One region of the Mesorhizobium sp. NBSH29 genome, then DNA from elsewhere that is predicted to be linked to it. Evidence: riboswitches for the same ligand, from Rfam matches in the RefSeq annotation. Region 1 holds a riboswitch; the other holds the start of a gene.
What was found. A riboswitch is a leader RNA that binds a small molecule or an ion and turns the genes downstream of it on or off. The one in region 1 is predicted to bind thiamine pyrophosphate.
Positions count from the first base shown of each region.

Region 1 (9,259 bases):
TGCGCCAACCTCCCCGTTATGCCTCGCCCCTACGCAGTGGGGGAGAGGTGGCACCGCGAAGCGGTGCCGAAGTGGGGGCTCCTGGCCAGCCGCTGCCGCCCCGACAATCGCTTCCGCCAAAAGCGTTAGTTCCGGCAGGTTGGGTGTTACCACTGTGCATTTTGGCATCAGATCCGCGCACAGAGCCGCCACCCCATCCACGGCCAGCAGGGCGCTGCCGGAAGTCGTCACCAGAACCGGATCGAGCACGGCAGGCACATGAGGATTGTCCGCGAGCACGCGGGCTAGCGCAGCCACGTTCTCGCCGTTGCCCAGCATGCCGATCTTGATCGCGCGCACCCGGTTGGAGGCCAGAGCCGCGCGTATCTGCGCTTCCACCAGATCGGCAGGCGTGAGGTCGACACGCGCCACACCCTCATGCGTTTGCACGGTCAGCGCCGTGACGGCGAGGCAGGCGCGCACGCCATGCTGCGCCAGCGTTTCGATGTCGCGCGCAATGCCCGCGCCGCCGGAGGAATCCGAGCCAGCGACTACCAGTACGAAAGGTCCGTTTTCGGGCATGATCAGCGTCGGTGCTCTGCGGCGAGCGCCAGCCATTGTCGCGTGCGCGCTTCCGGGTTGGCGTTGAGCGTGATGTCAGTGACCACCGCAGCACTGTCGGCGCCGGCTTCCAGCACGCCCTGCGCGCGCTCCGGCGTCAGCCCGCCAATGGCGACGAGCGGGATTTTTCTGCCGATACGTAATTTCCATTCACCGATCCGGTCGAGGCCCTGGGGGTCCCATTTCAATTGCTTCAGGATGGTCGGGTAGATGGGGCCAAGCGCTATATAGTCCGGCGCAGCTGCCAGCGCGGCGTCCAGTTCGGCATGGTCATGCGTGCTGATGCCGAGTTGCAGGCCGGCGTTTCTGATCGCACCGAGATCGGCACCCGCGAGGTCCTCCTGGCCCAGATGCACTGCCGTACATTTTTCCTCGATGGCGAGCTGCCAGTAATCATTGATAAACAGCTGGCAGCCATAGGCGGCACAGATGATGCGGGCGCGGCGGATCTCAAAGCGCAGTGCATCTTGCTCCATATCCTTGATGCGTAATTGTACGAGTTTGACCCCAAGCGGCACGAGCCGTTCCAGCCAGTTGGCGCTGTCGACGATGAGGTAAAACGGGTCGAGCCTCATGAGAACATTGCCCGACCGATAATTGGTGTAGATGGCACTGCCATGTCGCGCGGTTCCAGAATGCCGGCGCCTGCCGCCGCATGTCCGGCGCGGATGGCAGCGGCAAAGGCGCCGGCCATCGCTACCGGATCACCGGCGCGCGCGACGGCGGAGTTGAGCAGCACTGCGTCATAACCAAGTTCCATCACGCAAGCCGCATGTGACGGGCGGCCAAGTCCGGCATCCACTACCAGCGGCGTAACGGGAAAATGCCCGCGCATGGAACGCAGCCCATGCAGGTTGAGCGGCCCGAGCGCTGAGCCGATGGGCGCGCACCAGGGCATCAGCACGCCGCAACCGGCTTCCAGCAGCCGTTCGGCGACGCCCAGATCCTCAGTGGTATAGGGAAAGACCTTGAAGCCATCGGCACACAATGCGCGCGCGGCGTCCACCAACGCGAAAACATCGGGCTGCAGGGTGTCGTGATTGCCGATCACTTCGAGCTTGATCCAGTCGGTGCCAAATACCTCGCGCGCCATGTTGGCGGTGGTAATGGCTTCGCGCGCAGTATGGCAGCCGGCTGTGTTGGGCAGGAGTTTTACGCCGAGCTCGCGCACCAGCTCAAAGAAACGCCCGCCCGATTTGCCGCCCATTGTTTCGCGGCGCAGCGAGACAGTCAGCAGCGACGGTTTTGCCGCCCGCACCGCGTCAGCCAAGATGGTCGGCGAGGGATATTGCGCGGTACCGAGGAAGAGCCGAGAAGCCAGCGTCTCGCCATAGATTTCCAGCATGTTCACCCTCCCTGCCTCGGCGACAGGATCTCGATCCGGTCGCCGTCCTCAAGCCGACATGCGGCCCGCACGTCCGTCGGCACCAGGATGCCATTTCTAGCAGTGGCCAGCCACGCACCTTCAAACTCCAGCTCCGCCAGTAGAGCCGCAAGCGTGGTGGCACTGGCAGTGGTTTGATTTCCATTGACGATGATGTTCATGCTGCTTTCTCCTGTCGTGCACCTGTGACAAGCTGAGCCACGCGCTGCGCCATTGCAGGAGCCAGCAGAAAACCGTGGCGGTAGAGGCCGTTGAGGGCGAATTCGCTGCCTGCCTGCGTTACGCGCGGAAGATTGTCGGGGTAGGCGGGGCGCACGCCGGCGCCGGTTTCCAGAAGTTCGGCTTCAGCAAAGGCCGGGTGCAACGCATAGGTGGCGTTGAGTAATTCCATCACTGAGCGTGCGGTGGCTGGGCCATCATGATCGGTCTCGATCATGGTCGCGCCCACCATGAAGCAATGGTCGGCGCGTGGCACGATATAGAGCGGAAAGCGCGGGTGGAGCAGCCGCACGGGCCGCGACAGGCAGATATCGCGTGCGCGCAGTATCAGCATTTCTCCGCGTACGCCGCGCAGCAGTTTATCGGCGGCGGTGCGGGCCATCCCGGTGCAATCGATGATATGGTCAAAGTTTTGATTGTCCGGCTCGATATCATGAAATGTCACTCCCGCATCGGCGCAACGCTGCCTGAGTTCCGAAAGCGCCAGACGTGGATCGAGATGCGCCTCGCGGTGAAACAAAAGCCCGCAGGAAAACCGACCCTCAAGCGCCGGTTCCAGTGCCGCGATGCGTTCGGCATCGCATCGCTCGAAGCCTTCAGTGCGGGCGGCGAAGCGGTCCAGTTCGGCCCGGTCGCGGGCTGGGGTCACCACCAGCGTGCCGGTGGTGCAGACATGGCCAGGCAGCGTGGCTTGCCACCATCCGATCGCGCCTCCGGCCAGCGCAACGAGGTCGTGACCAGCACTCTCACTCTCGCAGTAGGGCGCCAGCATGCCGCCGGCAAACCACGAAGCACAGTGGCCGCCGGGCTTTGCCACCAGGCTCACCTCAATGCCGCGCGCAGTGAGTTCCCAAGCCGTTGCGAGGCCGGCAACGCCGGCACCGCGGATCAGCGCTTTCATGCCTTGTCACCGCCTGCTAGCGCCTTCAGCTCTGCCGGCTGCATATAGAGATCGCCGCCAGTTCTGAATTTTTGCGCCATGGCTTCCATCCCTTCCTTCTGTGCTTCGGCGCGGATTTCGTGTGAAATTTTCATCGAGCAGAATTTCGGGCCGCACATGGAGCAGAAATGCGCTGTCTTGTGCGCTTCCTTTGGCAGCGTCTCGTCATGATAGGAACGCGCTGTTTCGGGATCGAGCGACAGGTTGAACTGGTCTTCCCAGCGGAACTCGAAACGCGCGCGCGACAGTGCATCATCACGCAGACGCGCGGCCGGGTGCCCTTTGGCGAGATCGGCTGCATGGGCTGCAATCTTGTAGGTGATGACGCCTATTTTCACATCATTGCGGTCGGGCAGGCCGAGATGCTCTTTCGGCGTCACATAACAAAGCATCGCCGTACCGAACCAGCCGATCATGGCCGCGCCAATGCCGCTCGTAATGTGGTCGTAGCCCGGCGCGATGTCTGTCGTGAGGGGCCCCAAAGTGTAAAATGGGGCCTCGCCACAGACGGCGAGCTGTTTGTCCATGTTTTCCTTGATCTTGTGCATCGGCACATGGCCGGGGCCTTCGATCATCACTTGGCAGTCTTTTGCCCAAGCGATCTGTGTCAGTTCGCCCAGTGTTTCCAGTTCCGCAAACTGCGCGGCGTCATTGGCATCGGCAAGCGATCCGGGCCGCAGGCCATCGCCGAGCGAAAACGACACATCATAGGCACGGGCAATGTCGCAAATTTCATCGAAATGCTCGTAGAGGAAGCTCTCTCTATGGTGATGCAAGCACCATTTCGCCATGATCGAGCCACCGCGTGAGACAATGCCGGTGACCCGGTTCACAGTCAGCGGAATGTAATGCAGCCGCACGCCTGCATGGATGGTGAAATAATCGACGCCCTGTTCGGCCTGCTCGATCAGCGTGTCGCGGTAGACCTCCCAATTGAGGTCTTCGGCAATGCCATTGACTTTTTCCAGCGCCTGATAGAGCGGTACGGTGCCAATCGGTACCGGTGAATTGCGGATGATCCATTCGCGAATATTGTGGATGTTGCGGCCGGTTGAGAGGTCCATGACCGTATCTGCGCCCCAGCGGGTCGCCCAGACCATCTTTTCCACTTCCTCGGCCATGGATGAGGTGACGGCTGAATTGCCGATATTGGCGTTTATCTTGACCAGGAAATTGCGACCGATAATCATCGGCTCGCTTTCGGGGTGGTTGATGTTGGCCGGAATGATGGCTCGGCCGCGCGCGATTTCCTCACGCACGAATTCGGCCGTCACGAAATCAGGAATTGCTGCACCAAAGCTTTCGCCATCGCGTGTCGCCGCATTCCTGGCCTCCTCGCGGCCAAGGTTTTCGCGGATCGCGACAAATTCCATTTCTGGCGTGATGATACCGGCGCGGGCATAGGCAATCTGCGTCACCGCCTTGCCGCCTGTGGCTTTCAAAGGCTGGTGGGTCAAAGGAAAATAGGGTGTCAGCCTGTCGCCTGAGACAAAGCCATTGTCAGCCGGAGCAATGGCGCGGCCCGCATAGGTTTCGACGTCAGCACGCTTCTTGATCCAGTCTTCGCGTGGGCGGGGCAATCCGTGTTCGATGCCCAGCAATGTTGCGGGCTCGGTATAGGGGCCTGATGCATCATAAACGATGACAGGCGGTTCGCCGGCGGTGGGGTGCACCGAAATTTCGCGCATGGGAACGCGAATATCAGGGTGAATTATTCCCGGTCTGTAGACTTTACGGGAAGCTGGCAAAGGGCCAGTGGTAACTTTCGGGGCAACAGCATCCATGGGTATGAGCCTCCTCTGCTCGCAATCGCAAATGGAGACCCAGTTCCGCAGCCGTGAGAAGGAAAGCGCTGATTGTAGCGCAACGGAAACCCGTTGCATGTCGAGCCAGATAGCCCGCGCCAGCGCTTGCACCGTCCCTACGCCAGTATGAACTGGATCAGGTTCAACGGGTCACTGCGCTGCGAAAGCGAGCAGAATCTCAGCCCCTTGTCGGGACCCCCCTGGTGAATACGTGAGAGTTGCGCCCTATAGGGATGCTTTGTCAAGCCGGCAGGTGCCGGCGCGTTATCAGCGCGCGGGCATGTGTTCGGCGAATTGTGTTTGCTGTCGCAATCCCGTTGCCACCACCGAGACCCGGAACTTCCCCTCCAGCGCGCTGTCGAAGATGGAGCCGACGATGATGTCGGCGTCGTCGTCCACTTCTTCGCGGATGCGGGTGGCTGCTTCGTCTACTTCGAAGAGGGTCATGTCCTTACCGCCAGAGATCGAGATCAGGACGCCCTTGGCGCCCATCATCGAGGCTTCGTCGAGAAGTGGGTTGGCGATTGCGGCTTCTGCAGCTTTTTTGGCGCGGCCTTCGCCGGATGCTTCGCCGGTGCCCATCATGGCGCGGCCCATGTCGCGCATGACGGATTTGACGTCGGCGAAATCGAGGTTGATCAGGCCTTCCTTGACGATCAGATCGGTGATGCAGCCGACGCCTGAGTAGAGCACGCGGTCAGCCATGGCGAAAGCATCAGCAAAGGTGGTCTTTGCGTCGGCAATGCGGAACAGGTTCTGGTTGGGGATAACGATGACTGTGTCTGCGCATTCGCGCAGGCGTTCAACGCCTTCCTCGGCAGCGCGCATGCGGCGTGTGCCTTCGAAGGTGAAGGGTTTTGTCACCACAGCAACGGTCAGGATACCTGCCTTGCGGGCGGCTGCAGCCACAATCGGGGCAGCACCCGTGCCGGTGCCGCCGCCCATGCCGGCGGTGACGAAGCACATATGGGTGCCGGCCAGGTGGTCCATGATCTCGTCGATGGATTCTTCTGCGGCTGCGCGGCCAATCTCGGGCAGTGAGCCGGCGCCGAGGCCTTGTGTCACATTGGAGCCCAGTTGAATAAGGCGCGTCGCCTTGGACATGGTCAGCGCCTGCGCATCGGTGTTGGCAACAATGAATTCGGTGCCCTGCAAGCCCTCCGTGATCATGTTGTTGACGGCATTGCCGCCACCGCCGCCAACGCCGATCACGGCAATTTTTGGCTTCATCTCTGAGATATCTGGCCGTGTGGGAGCGGTCATATCCGTTTCTCTTTCGTTGGCGGGTGACCCGCAGCATAGCATAACAGCCGCCCGGCGAATCGCCGGATGGGATTTGCCCGAAAGAATCAGGTTGCGGGACGGGAAGCAAGGTTTGGGGGTGCGGTGAATGGTGAATAGAATGGTGAATGGTGAAATGGAATGAGGGTTGACGTGTCGATATCAACTCCGACCATTCACCATTCACCATTCACCATTCACCGCACAGCTATTCGCTTTGCCGGAAATTCCGCACCCGCTCGAACATCACCGCGAAGATGATTGCACCACCGATGAAGGCGCCCTGCCAGAAGGCGTTGATGCCGAGCAGGCCAAGGCTGTTGCGGATGATCTCGATCAAGGCTGCGCCTACCAGAGCGCCAAAGGCGGTACCAATGCCGCCGGCCAGATTGGCGCCTCCGATGACGGCCGCGGCAATCACCTGCAATTCCATGCCCGCGCCGATATTGGTGGTGACGGCACCCAGCCAGCCGGTCTGGATGATGCCGGCAATCCCGGCTGACAGTGCCGAGATCATATAGACGGCGACCTTGATTGGGCGCACTGGCACTCCGGTCAGTGTAGCGGCGTGCTCATTGCCGCCGATGGCATAGATGTGGCGACCGAATTTCGTCCAGCGCAGCACGAAGCCGGTGATCAGCGCCAGTACCACCATGTAGATCACCGGATTGGCAATGCCGAAAAACCAGGCGCCGCCGCCCAGCGCCAGAAGTTGTGTATGGTCCGGCCCGAACTCAAACACCACCGTGTTGTTGGACGCTACCATGGCCAGGCTGCGGGCAATCGACAACATGCCAAGCGTCACCACAAAGGGCGGGAAGCCGAGATAGGCGATCAGAATACCGTTGAAAGCTCCGACGATCAGCGCGGTGATCAGGGCAGCCGCGATGCCGATCTCGATCGAATAGCCGGCATGCATCACCACCGCCAAAATCATCGAACAGAGGCACAGTACCGAGCCGACCGACAGGTCGATGCCGCCGGTGATGATCACCATCGTCATGCCGAGCGCCACGATGGCGACGAAGGTGACATTGCGGGTGATGTTGTAGAGATTTTTCGCGGTTGCGAAAGAGTCTGTCGCAACGGAGAGGAAGAGGCAGGCGGCAAGGATGGCGATCACCACCCAGAAGGTCTGGCTGCCGACAACGCCGGAAAGCCAGCTCTGCTGCTTGCGGTCGATGGTCTGTTGCAGCGTGACGGTCATGGGCGGTTGTTCCTGGTTAGAGAGTGCCGACATGATCACACCCGCTCGATTGCGCCGGTGATGAGGCCAGTGACCTCCTCCGGTGAGGTTTGCGCCACCTTGCGGTCGGCCACTTTCTTGCCGCGACGCAGTACGATGACGCGGTCGGCGACGGTGAAGACATCGGGCATACGGTGGCTGATTAGCACTATGGCGATGCCCTGGTCGCGCAGCAGGCGGATGAGGTTCAACACCTCGGCGACCTGGCGCACCGAGATCGCGGCGGTCGGCTCGTCCATTAGCACAATTTTTGCGTCGGCCAGTCTGGTACGGGCAATCGCCACCGCCTGGCGCTGGCCGCCCGACATTTGCTTGACCAGATCGCGCGGCCGGGTCTCCGACTTCAGTTCCTGGAATAGTTCGCCGGCGCGGCGATACATGGCGGCATAATCGAGCACCTTGAACGGGCCAAACCCCATCTTCATCTCGCGGCCGAGGAAGACATTGGCGGCAGCCGTCAGATTGTTGCACAGCGCCAAATCCTGATGGACAATTTCGATGCCGTGCTGGCGCGCCTCGACCGGCTTGTGCAGCACCAGCTCCTTGCCATCCATTTTCATCGAGCCTTCGCTGGGGCGGAAGTTACCGGCGATCATTTTCACCAGCGTCGATTTTCCGGCGCCGTTGTCACCCATCAGTCCGACGACTTCGCCCGGCTCTATCGCCAGCGAAACCCCGCTCAGCGCATGGATGGCACCGAAATGCTTGGAAATGTTGATCAGTTCAAGAACTGCCACCTGTGGGTGCCTCCCGCTCCATCCGACGCCAGGGGCTGCCCGCGTTTCGCGGCCCCCCCCGATGCGCTCCTCCCAGAGACGCCTGCGCATTAAGACAAACCCGTGGACCAGCGTCAATAAAGTAAGCTTCAAAAATCTGTTTTGTCAGACAAATACTTGACGGGAAAACTTCTGGGCTATTAGGTAGGGGAGAGAGTGCTGTGCGGGTGCGTGCGGCATGTCATGTTGCCTGCGATAGCATGCGCCGTGCGACATTCATGAGCTTTCCGGCTGGGCATGAGCAGGTGTTCGCTGCTCCTGTCGGGCCGGTCTGGTGGTGGGCACGGTCCGTGGCTGCCTGTTCAACGGGAGGACTGAATGAGGAAAGTTGCATTGTTGTTGGCCACGGCGGCCCTGGCATTCGGTGCCGGACCCGCACTGGCAAAAAAGCAGCTGGTTATTGTGGTGAAGGGTCTGGACAATCCATTCTTCGAAGCGATCAACCAAGGCTGCCAGAAATGGAACAAGGAAAACGCCGATTCCGAGTATGAATGTTTCTATACCGGACCGGCCTCGACTTCGGACGAAGCTGGCGAGGCACAGATTGTGCAGGATATGCTGGGCAAGGCAGACACAGTCGCCATGGCCATCTCGCCATCCAACGCCAAACTGATCGCGCAGACGATCAAGACGGCAAACGCAACCGTGCCCATCATGACGCTCGATGCTGACCTTGCCGTGGAAGATTCCGGCCTGCGCAAGACTTATCTTGGCACCGACAATTATCTGATGGGCTTCAAGATCGGTGAATACATCAAGGCCAAGAAGCCCGATGGCGGCACGGTGTGCACCATTCAGGGCAATCCGGGAGCAGACAACATCCTGCGCCGCGCTCAGGGAACCCGTGATGCCCTGAGCGGACAGAAGGACATCAAGGAGTTGAAAGGCGAAGGCGGCTGGACCGAGGTTGCCGGTTGCCCGGTATTCACGAATGATGACGGCGCCAAGGGCGTGCAGGCCATGACCGATATATTGGCCGCAAACCCCGACCTTGACGCATTTGCTATC
Region 1 is NZ_CP045492.1:3,483,383-3,492,641, reverse strand. Features, by position in the region: gene GA830_RS20035 (hydroxymethylpyrimidine/phosphomethylpyrimidine kinase) at 1-597, opposite strand, end outside; gene GA830_RS17190 (thiamine phosphate synthase) at 564-1,175, opposite strand; gene GA830_RS17185 (thiazole synthase) at 1,172-1,945, opposite strand; gene thiS (sulfur carrier protein ThiS) at 1,948-2,145, opposite strand; gene thiO (glycine oxidase ThiO) at 2,142-3,104, opposite strand; gene thiC (phosphomethylpyrimidine synthase ThiC) at 3,101-4,927, opposite strand; TPP riboswitch at 5,044-5,160, opposite strand; gene ftsZ (cell division protein FtsZ) at 5,216-6,211, opposite strand; gene GA830_RS17160 (ABC transporter permease) at 6,438-7,436, opposite strand; gene GA830_RS17155 (ATP-binding cassette domain-containing protein) at 7,472-8,302, opposite strand; gene GA830_RS17150 (substrate-binding domain-containing protein) at 8,570-9,259, shown strand, end outside.

Region 2 (9,259 bases), 920 kb from region 1:
CGTTGCACGGGAGACGCGCTCAAGAAATCGGCGATCATGAGAGATGACGATGAGTGCGGAGGATGAGCGGTTGAGCTCCTCTTCCAGCCATTCGATGGTGGCGAGATCGAGATGGTTCGTTGGCTCATCAAGCAGCAGAATGTCCGGTTCGGGTGCCAGTACCTTTGCAAGGGCCGCGCGACGCGCTTCACCGCCGGACAGGCTTTTGGGATCTTCTTCTCCTGTCAGTCCTAAATGTTCCAGCAGGTATGTCACCCTGTAAGGATCGTCGGCAGGCCCAAGCCCGGCATCAACATAGGAGCGCACCGTGGCAAAGCCTTCCATGTCGGGAACCTGCGGCAGATATCGGATTGTCACGGATGGATGCCGAAATAGATCACCATCCTGAAACTCAACGAGGCCGGCCGCAATCTTGAGCAGGGTTGATTTGCCGGAGCCATTGCGACCGACCAGCGCGATGCGGTCGCCCTGCGAAACCGAGATCGACGCACCATCCAGAAGCGGCGTACCGCCGAATGTAAGTTTGATACCGTCGAGGCGAAGAAGGGGTGGCGCCATGGCGTCTTAAAATTCCGTACCGGGGAAAGGATGGGCGATTAGCATTGCGCGACCTGAGCCAAGCTCGGCGCTGAGCTTGCTGGACACTTCGTTGGAAAGAGTGAGCGAGGAACCGAAAGGCACCTTTACCTCATCGAGCGGCCATTTCACGCCGGTGAGCGTCAACCCGCTGAGGGCGCTGAAGCCGATAATTGAAAACATTGTTCCTGGGGCATAATCAAACGTCGCATTGCCAGTTAGTAAAGGAATGCCTTCTTGCGCACCGCTGGTCAGCACAATGGGCGTGCCGGCTTCCGCCAGGCGCATTCCGATAGCCAGATGGAGGAAGGTGTGATCAATGCGTGGACCGCCGAAAGCGCCAGCTATAACAAGCGAGGTTGCGCCCAGCCGGAGCGCTGTGTCGACGGCGAGTTCGCCATCGGTCTGGTCCTTCTCAGCGGGAAACACTTCCCGTGGCACGGCTTCAAATTTCTGCGCCAACTCCTTGGTAGTCGAGTCGAAATCACCCACCCAAAGCTCGGGCGTTATCCCGAGTTCCGCGGCATGGCGGATACCGGAGTCGGCAGCGATGACGCGGCTGCCGGCAAGCTGTGCATCCAGCCGGGGCGTGCGAACAAGATCGCCGCCAAACAGGAGAGTGAAAAGGCTCATAGCGAGCGCTCTATCACGCCGGACCTCGAAAGCGGAAGGCGCAGAGCATCAACAATCGCTTGCGGAGCCGATCTCGGCGCCCTATGTGTCAAAACGCTCTAACGGGGTGCCGGTCGCTGCAAGGTGACAGGCTGAGAGGCAAAGGGGAAACCCGCGCCAACCCGCTGAACCTGATCCGGTTTGTACCGGCGGAGGGATTAGACGCTTTGCCCAGCGCCTCAATTCCTTGCAACTTTTAAAAGGAGACGTGGATGCGCGGGTTTTTCTCATTGATGCTGGTGGCCGGTCCGACCCTGCTTTCGTCTGCTGCGGTGGCGCAGGAAAAGCTGACTGTCTACACCTATGAAAGTTTTACCGCTGAATGGGGTCCTGGGCCCCAGGTCGAAAAAGCGTTTGAAGCAGAATGCGGCTGTGACGTCGAATTTGTCTCGGTCGCAGATGGCGTTGCGCTTCTCAATCGCGTCAGGCTTGAAGGGGCTTCGACCAAGGCCGACATCGTTCTTGGTCTTGATACCAATCTCACGGCTGAAGCAAAAAACACCGATCTATTTGTGCCGCACGGCGTCTCTGTTGAGGCGCTTACGGTGCCGAATGGCTGGAACGATGCAATGTTCCTCCCCTATGACTACGGCTACTTTGCGGTCGTTTACGACACTGAAAAGGTGAAAGCGCCGCCGGCAAGCCTGAAGGAATTGGTGGAGGGCGACGCCAACCAGAAGATCGTTATTCAGGATCCGCGCACGTCGACTCCCGGTCTTGGGCTGCTGCTTTGGGTCAAGGCTGTTTATGGTGAGCAGGCGCCGCAAGCTTGGGAGAAGCTCAAAGACCGCGTGTTGACGGTGACGCCAGGTTGGAGCGAGGCCTATGGTCTGTTCACCAAGGGTGAGGCCCCGATGGTTCTCTCCTATACGACTTCGCCGGCGTACCACATGGTGGCCGAAAGTTCTGAGCGGTATCAGGCAGCGGCCTTCAGTGATGGCCAGTATCTGCAGGTGGAAGTGGCGGCGATTACAACAACCGGCGCCAAGAACCCGCTGGCACAAAAATTTATGGCATTCATGCTGACGCCGGCATTTCAGGACGTTTTGCCGGAAACCAACTGGATGTTCCCGGCATCCGCTACGTCAAAAGCTTTGAACCCTGCCTTTGACAAATTGGTCAAACCGGCAAAGACGCTTATCATCGGCGCCGAAGAAGTGGCCGAAAACCGCAAAGCCTGGATCGATGAATGGCTGTCGGCAATGAGCAAGTAACCAAGCGCCTGCCAGTGCTGCCTCTCCGGAGAATCGCTGCCGGAATGGTAGCGTTGGCGGCTATTGGCGCGCTTCTGGCTGGAGCTTTCGTCGGCTTGCTGGTGGAAGCCGTGCGAGACTGGTCGGGCGCGCTAGGCGCTTTCGATCCCTATATGTTGCGGGTTGTCAGGTTCACTCTGTTGCAGGGCCTGCTTTCGACGGTGCTTTCGGTCGGCCCCGCCATCATCGTCGCGCGCGCGTTGTCGCGACACCCGGCTTTTCCCGGTCGCGGGCTGATATTGAGATTGTTTGCGGTTCCACTGGGTTTGCCAGCCATCGTGGTAGCGCTGGGCGTACTGACACTTTATGGACGAGCGGGTTATCTGGCCGATGTACTTTCGCGGGCGTCCGGGGAGACATGGCCTGGTATTTACGGGCTTTCTGGCATTCTCGTCGCCCATGTTTTTTTCAACCTGCCTTTGGCAACTCGGCTTTTCCTGCAGGCGCTGGACACCGTGCCTGCAGACCAATGGCGACTGGCGAGCCAGTTGGGCATGCGGGCCGGCCCCGCTTTCAGGTTGATAGAGTGGCCTGTATTGCGTGCGGCCATGCCGGGCATTGCCGGCCTGGTGTTTATGCTGTGCATCACATCCTTCACCATCGTGTTGACGCTGGGTGGTGGACCGCGCGCGACAACGCTTGAAGTGGCAATCTATCAGGCGTTGCGGTTTGACTTTGATCCCGCCCGCGCGGTGGCGCTGACGGTTTTGCAAATCTTGCTGACGGCAATCGTTGTTGCCGCGCTTGCCAGACTAGGGGCCACCACGACCGGAGATGCCAACCTTTCGGTTGCGTCGGCCAGGGTTCGCGATGCCGGACCCTCCGAAACATTTTTCAACGGCGCGATGATAGGTACGTCATTGCTCTTTATCGCAGGACCATTGCTGGCAACTCTGGTTGCCGGTGTTGATGCTGATCTGGCAAGGCTTGCCGGTGAGCGGATTGTGCAGCGTGCGATCGTGACCAGCCTTATTCTTGCTTTGCTGTCGGCCGTGCTGTCGGTACTTCTGTCGCTGGCTCTCATTGCAACGCAACAAATGTTTAGATCACGGCGAACTCGCCGACGCCGGTTCATGGAACTACTGACCGAGATGGGCCCGGGCTTTGTCCTGGTCGTTCCCCCGATTGTCATTGGTGCGGGGTGGTTCATTTTGCTGCGCAACACAGTGGACGTTTTTGCCGTTGCGCCGATCATGGTCATAGCGGTCAATGCGGTGATGGCGATGCCCTTTGCCGTACGCGCAATTGGGCCGGCCTATGACGCGGCGAGTACACGTCATGAAAAGCTGTGCGTATCGCTAGGCATTGCCGGCCTGACGCGGTTTCGCTTGATTGACTGGCCAGCGTTGCGGGCACCCATCTTTACCGGACTTGCCTTTGCCATGGCGCTTTCGCTTGGCGATCTCGGCGTCATCGCGCTTTTTGGAAGTGATGCGGTGCAGACATTGCCTTACCTTCTGTATTCGCGGATGGGCAGCTACCGCACCGAAGATGCCGCTGGCCTGGCATTGCTGCTTGGGCTGCTGTGTCTCGCGTTGATGATTCTCGTCGAGCGACTTGGAAAACGCCACAATGTCTGATCCTTTAATGCCGGAAAGTGCAGCAGTGCTGCTGGACAAAATTGTCTTCAGCTATGGCGAGACTGCGATGATGTTCGACGCGGAGGTAGAGGCCGGCGCTGTCACCGCGATTATGGGCCCCAGCGGCTCGGGCAAGTCGACGCTTCTCAATCTTATCGCCGGGTTTGAGGTGCCTTCGCGAGGTCGCGTCTTGATCGGCGGAGTTGACGTGACAGGGCTACCCCCTGCAGATCGCCCAGTCTCCATGGTATTTCAGGAAAACAACCTTTTTGCCCATCTCGATGTCATCGCTAATGTCGGACTGGGACGCTCCCCCGCTCTCCGCTTGGCAGCCGATGACCGCGTCGCCATCGCGAACGCATTGGAACATACCGGGCTTGGCGGCAAGGAACATCGCCTGCCGCGCGAACTTTCGGGCGGCGAACGCCAGCGCGTGGCTTTGGCGCGCGTGCTGGTACGCGAACGTCCGGTTCTGTTGCTCGACGAACCGTTCGCTTCGCTTGGCCCGGCGCTGCGGCTGGACATGCTGGGGCTGGTAGAAAAACTTTGCCGCCAACATTCGATGACGGTGCTTTTCGTCACTCATCAGCCGGAAGATGCCCGGCGGATCGCTAAAAACATGATTTTCCTGGAGGACGGCCACATCTCTGCAGTTGGCCAAGCGTCTGAACTTTTCAGCAATCATGGGCCGGAAGCGTTCCGGCGCTATATCGGAACTGTTGCCGGATAGCAGCAATTGATGCGAATTGCCCGCAAGCAGACATAATTTGTCGCCACACCGGACCCAGCGGCAAGTTCATGGTAAGAGTTTGCAGCGATGAATCGCGCCGTACATGCGATGACACCGTACACCGAGAGGATAGTATTCTGCCGCCTTACCTTGCCGCTTCCAATTTGCGGATTGTTTCATCACCTGCGCGGCGGGGCAGATGGATGTTGTGTTGCGCGCTCGCGCTGCTGGCTGGATGCCAGACCGTCGGGCCGATCAATGAACAGGCATTCCAACCATCCAACAATCCAGTCACCGTCGATTCAGTTGCCAAAAATGACAAGATGGCAGTGCTCGCCAAGGCGCAGCACCCGCGCATTCTGGCAACCTATGGTGGCGAATATCCTGACCCCAAGCTTGAGCGCATGGTTGCCAAGGTCGTCGGCACTCTTACCTTCGACGCTGACAATCCATCGCCGCAAAGCTATCGCATCACTATCTTGAACTCCCCAAACGTCAACGCTTTCGCGCTGCCGGGAGGTTATCTCTATGTGACGCGCGGACTTTTGGCCCTTGCCAATGATTCTGCAGAGCTTGCTGCTGTGATCGCCCATGAGATGGGCCACGTTACAGCCAGTCACGGTATTCAGCGCCAGCAGAAGGAAGCTGAGGAAGTTCTCGCCAGCAAAGTCGTTTCCGACGTTCTTGGCGAAAGTTCGCTCACCAAAGTTGCCCTGATCAAGGGCAAGCTCAGGCTCGCGCAGTTCTCACGGAACCAAGAGCTGGAAGCCGATTCCATTGGCATCCGTGCCACCGCGAAAGCGGGCTATGATCCTTTTGCGGCGAGCCGGTTTCTGCAGTCAATGGCTTCTTACAGCAATTTCCGCTCGGTCACCGGGGCTCAGGATGCGAGCCTCGATTTTTTGGCCAGTCACCCGAATGCGCCGCAACGCATCGATCTGGCCCAGCGTCAGGCTCGCGGTTTCGGTACGCCTGACAGTGGAACTGTGGATCGCGACTCCTATCTGGCCGGCATCGATGGGCTCCTTTTCGGTGATTCACCTGAAGAGGGATATATTCGTGGGAATACCTTCCAGCACCCGGGCCTTGGCGTAGCATTTGCGGTGCCAGCCGGTTTCATGATCGACAATACCGCTGCCGAAGTGACTGCGACCGGGCCTGGAGACACAGCAGTTCGATTTGATGGCGTGTCAGTCGACACCAATATCACGCTGGCAGACTATCTACGCAGCGGATGGGTCACGGGCCTCGATGCTGGTTCGGTGCAGGCGACGACGATCAATGGCAACGAAGCGGCAACCGCGCGCGCAAGCGCGGATGGCTGGAAATTTGCCATCACTGTGGTTCGGTCTGGCGATCGCGTTTACAGGCTGCTCACCGCTGCACCTATTGCGAGCACGACGCTAGAGAGCATCGCACAGTCGGTTAGTGCTAGCTTCAAATCACTGACTGCTGCGGAGAAAGAGGCGCTTCGACCGTTGCGAATCCGGGTTGTGACCGTCAAGCCCGGCCAGACCGTGGGATCGCTATCAGCGCAGATGATAGGCGTTGACCGAAAGCTTGAACTTTTTGGTGTGCTTAATGCCCTACCACCCGGTGGCGGTGTTTCTGCCGGCGACAAGGTGAAGATTATCTCTGATCGCTAGCCGATGGCTGTGTCAGGCCGCCTGTGCGAACGATGGATCCACCTTCATCAAGGCCGAGCGGAGCTTTTCGATCGCACGAGTTTCAATTTGGCGCACCCTCTCCTTGGAGATGCCCAGTTTAGCGCCCAAAGCCTCCAACGTCGCGCCATCGTCCTGCAAGCGCCGTTCGTTGATGATTTTGAGTTCACGGGCGTTGAGGACCTCAAGCGCGCCACGGAGCCAAAGGTTTCTGCGCTCGATGTCGATGGTGTCTTCGACCATGGCGTCCGGCAATGGATCGTCAGCGACCAGAAAGTCCATTCGGTCTGCCGAACCGTTTTCGTCTACCAAGGGAGCGTTGAGGGAGGTGTCGGGACCTGAAAGACGGGAATCCATCATCGCCACATCAGCTTCCGAGACGCCCAGGGCGGTCGATATCTCACGATATATGGCTCCGCCAGGTAGCGGATCCGAACCTTGTGACAACTTTGCCCGCAAACGTCTGAGATTAAAGAAAAGAGCCTTTTGCGCCGAGCTGGTGCCGCCGCGCACGATGGACCAATTGCGCAGGATGTAGTCCTGCATCGAAGCGCGTATCCACCATGTAGCATAGGTTGAAAAGCGGATATCTCGTTCCGGTTCAAATCGTGCCGCTGCCTCAAGCAGGCCCACATGGCCTTCTTGGATGAGGTCGTTGGGGGAGAGCCCGAAGTATCGAAATTTGGAGGCCATCGAGATTACAAGTCGCATATGCGCTGTTGTTATCGCATGCATGGCTTGCTGGTCTCCGCATTCCTTCCATCGGACTGCCAAATCGTGCTCGTCCTCGCGTGAGAGGTACGGAGCCTTCATCGCGGTTCGGATAAGGGATCTGCGTGCGGCTTCTTCCATGCCAGGCTCCATGTTGCCTGGCACTCCGGCTCCATTTTGATGTCGACCTTGCCCGTCAGGGAAGGAGCGCTATCTCAGGACGTGCCGTTTTTTAGTAACGGCCAGGACATTTGCGCAACGTGCGATGGAGCCGTTTGTTCCATTCGACGCGGCTTATGACGAGCCAGCCGGGCCAAAAAAAACCCGGCGGCTCAGATGAGCATGCCGGGTTTTCCGAAGTCATTGTAAAGGAGGCTATGCGGCCTCTTCCTGCTCGGTTTCTTCATTGTCGGCCTTGGCGCCGCGCTTAGGCCCCTTGTTGAGGTTTACTTCAATAATACGAACCGCTTCTGTATCCGACATCTTGTTGACCGCAGCAATTTCACGGGCCATCCGATCAAGTGCCGCCTCATAGAGCTGCCTCTCGGAGTAAGACTGCTCTGGCTGGTTCTCGGCACGGTACAGGTCACGAACAACCTCGGCGATCGAGATCAACTCACCCGAATTGATTTTTGCATCATATTCCTGGGCGCGACGCGACCACATGGTGCGCTTCACACGGGCACGGCCCTGCAGGACCTTGAGGGCGCGTTCAACATAGTCAGTTTCGGACAGCTTGCGCATCCCAATAGAGGCCGCTTTGGCGACGGGAACTTTAAGGCGCATTTTGTCCTTCTGGAAATCAATAACAAACAGTTCAAGCTTGTGGCCTGCAACTTCCTGCTCGTCGATCGACGTGATTTGGCCTACGCCGTGGGCAGGGTAGACAATAAACTCACCGGTCTTGAAACCGTGACGCGTCGCAGACGCTTTCTTTTGCTGTTGTATTGCCATACGCCCTGAACTCCTGTTTTGGCACCAGCGAATATCCGCCGAAACCCGCTCGGCCGAAGTTTCTCGGCCATGGATGCTGCCTGGGCACACGAGAGACTGTCCGGAACATTGGAACGAGCGGCTGAGGACGTAGACATGCTAGTCCTGGCCCAAGTTACCCTGGTCCGAAGATTGACCCTCACCTTGCAATGATTAACGCTTCTGCGCCATTTATCGACGTTGTGTCACCGGCATGTTTTCGTGGTCTAGCACAAAAACACGCCAGAATCAACTATTTGCTGCAAGCGCTAACGTACGGAAACCGTCAATGCCTGCCAAACGGGCGTCCGGTTGCAGGCTTTTGACAATCGAGACAAAGGAGACTGATCAGTCACCTTCGCCAGGTTCGGGCGAGAAATATTTTTCGAACTTGTCCTCTACGCCGTCAAACTCCTTGGCATCGCCGGGAGCGTCTTTCTTTGCCGTAATGTTGGGCCATTTGCTGGCGTATTCGGTGTTGACCTGAAGCCATTTGTCCAAACCCGATTCGGTATCCGGCTTGATCGCGTCAGCCGGGCATTCGGGTTCGCAGACGCCACAATCGATGCATTCGTCGGGATGGATGACGAGCATGTTCTCGCCCTCATAGAAGCAATCGACCGGACAGACCTCGATGCAGTCCATGTACTTGCACTTGATGCAGTTGTCGGTCACGACATATGTCATATAAGGCTCCTGGCCGCCTTCGGATTTAGTGCTCCCGCCCGGTGAGGTAGCTGCTTTGCCGAGCTCTGGCAAGGGTACGGTTGCCTGCTACAGGCCATGGAAACGGAACAGTTTTTCATGGGGGCGAGGTGACCAGCGGCGCGCCCGCGCCCGTACGATGCTAGCCGGGATCTCGCAAGCGATCGGTCGCCCGCCGCTCCTTCTTGGTGGGACGGCCCGACCCAGCTTCGCGCTCGGGCAAAGCGCCGGTTGCCGAAATCGCCTCGCGCGGAAGCGGTTTGGGCGAAATGTCGTCATAGAGGCGCCGCGCTTCTTCCGCAGGGCCGCGGCGACTGCCACAGTCGACAATCTGATAGACCAGCAGTTGCCGATCAAGCGTAATGGTTAGCACATCGCCTGGCTTTACGGCGTGGG
Region 2 is NZ_CP045492.1:761,814-771,072, reverse strand. Features, by position in the region: gene GA830_RS03745 (ABC-F family ATP-binding cassette domain-containing protein) at 1-558, opposite strand, end outside; gene GA830_RS03740 (thiamine diphosphokinase) at 565-1,209, opposite strand; TPP riboswitch at 1,302-1,423, shown strand; gene thiB (thiamine ABC transporter substrate binding subunit) at 1,461-2,462, shown strand; gene thiP (thiamine/thiamine pyrophosphate ABC transporter permease) at 2,438-4,081, shown strand; gene thiQ (thiamine ABC transporter ATP-binding protein) at 4,074-4,811, shown strand; gene GA830_RS03720 (M48 family metalloprotease) at 5,015-6,457, shown strand; gene GA830_RS03715 (RNA polymerase factor sigma-32) at 6,470-7,327, opposite strand; gene GA830_RS03710 (CarD family transcriptional regulator) at 7,562-8,140, opposite strand; gene fdxA (ferredoxin FdxA) at 8,507-8,845, opposite strand; gene GA830_RS03700 (RNA-binding S4 domain-containing protein) at 9,006-9,259, opposite strand, start outside.
Region 2: another riboswitch for thiamine pyrophosphate. It lies ahead of thiB (thiamine ABC transporter substrate binding subunit); the one in region 1 lies ahead of thiC (phosphomethylpyrimidine synthase ThiC).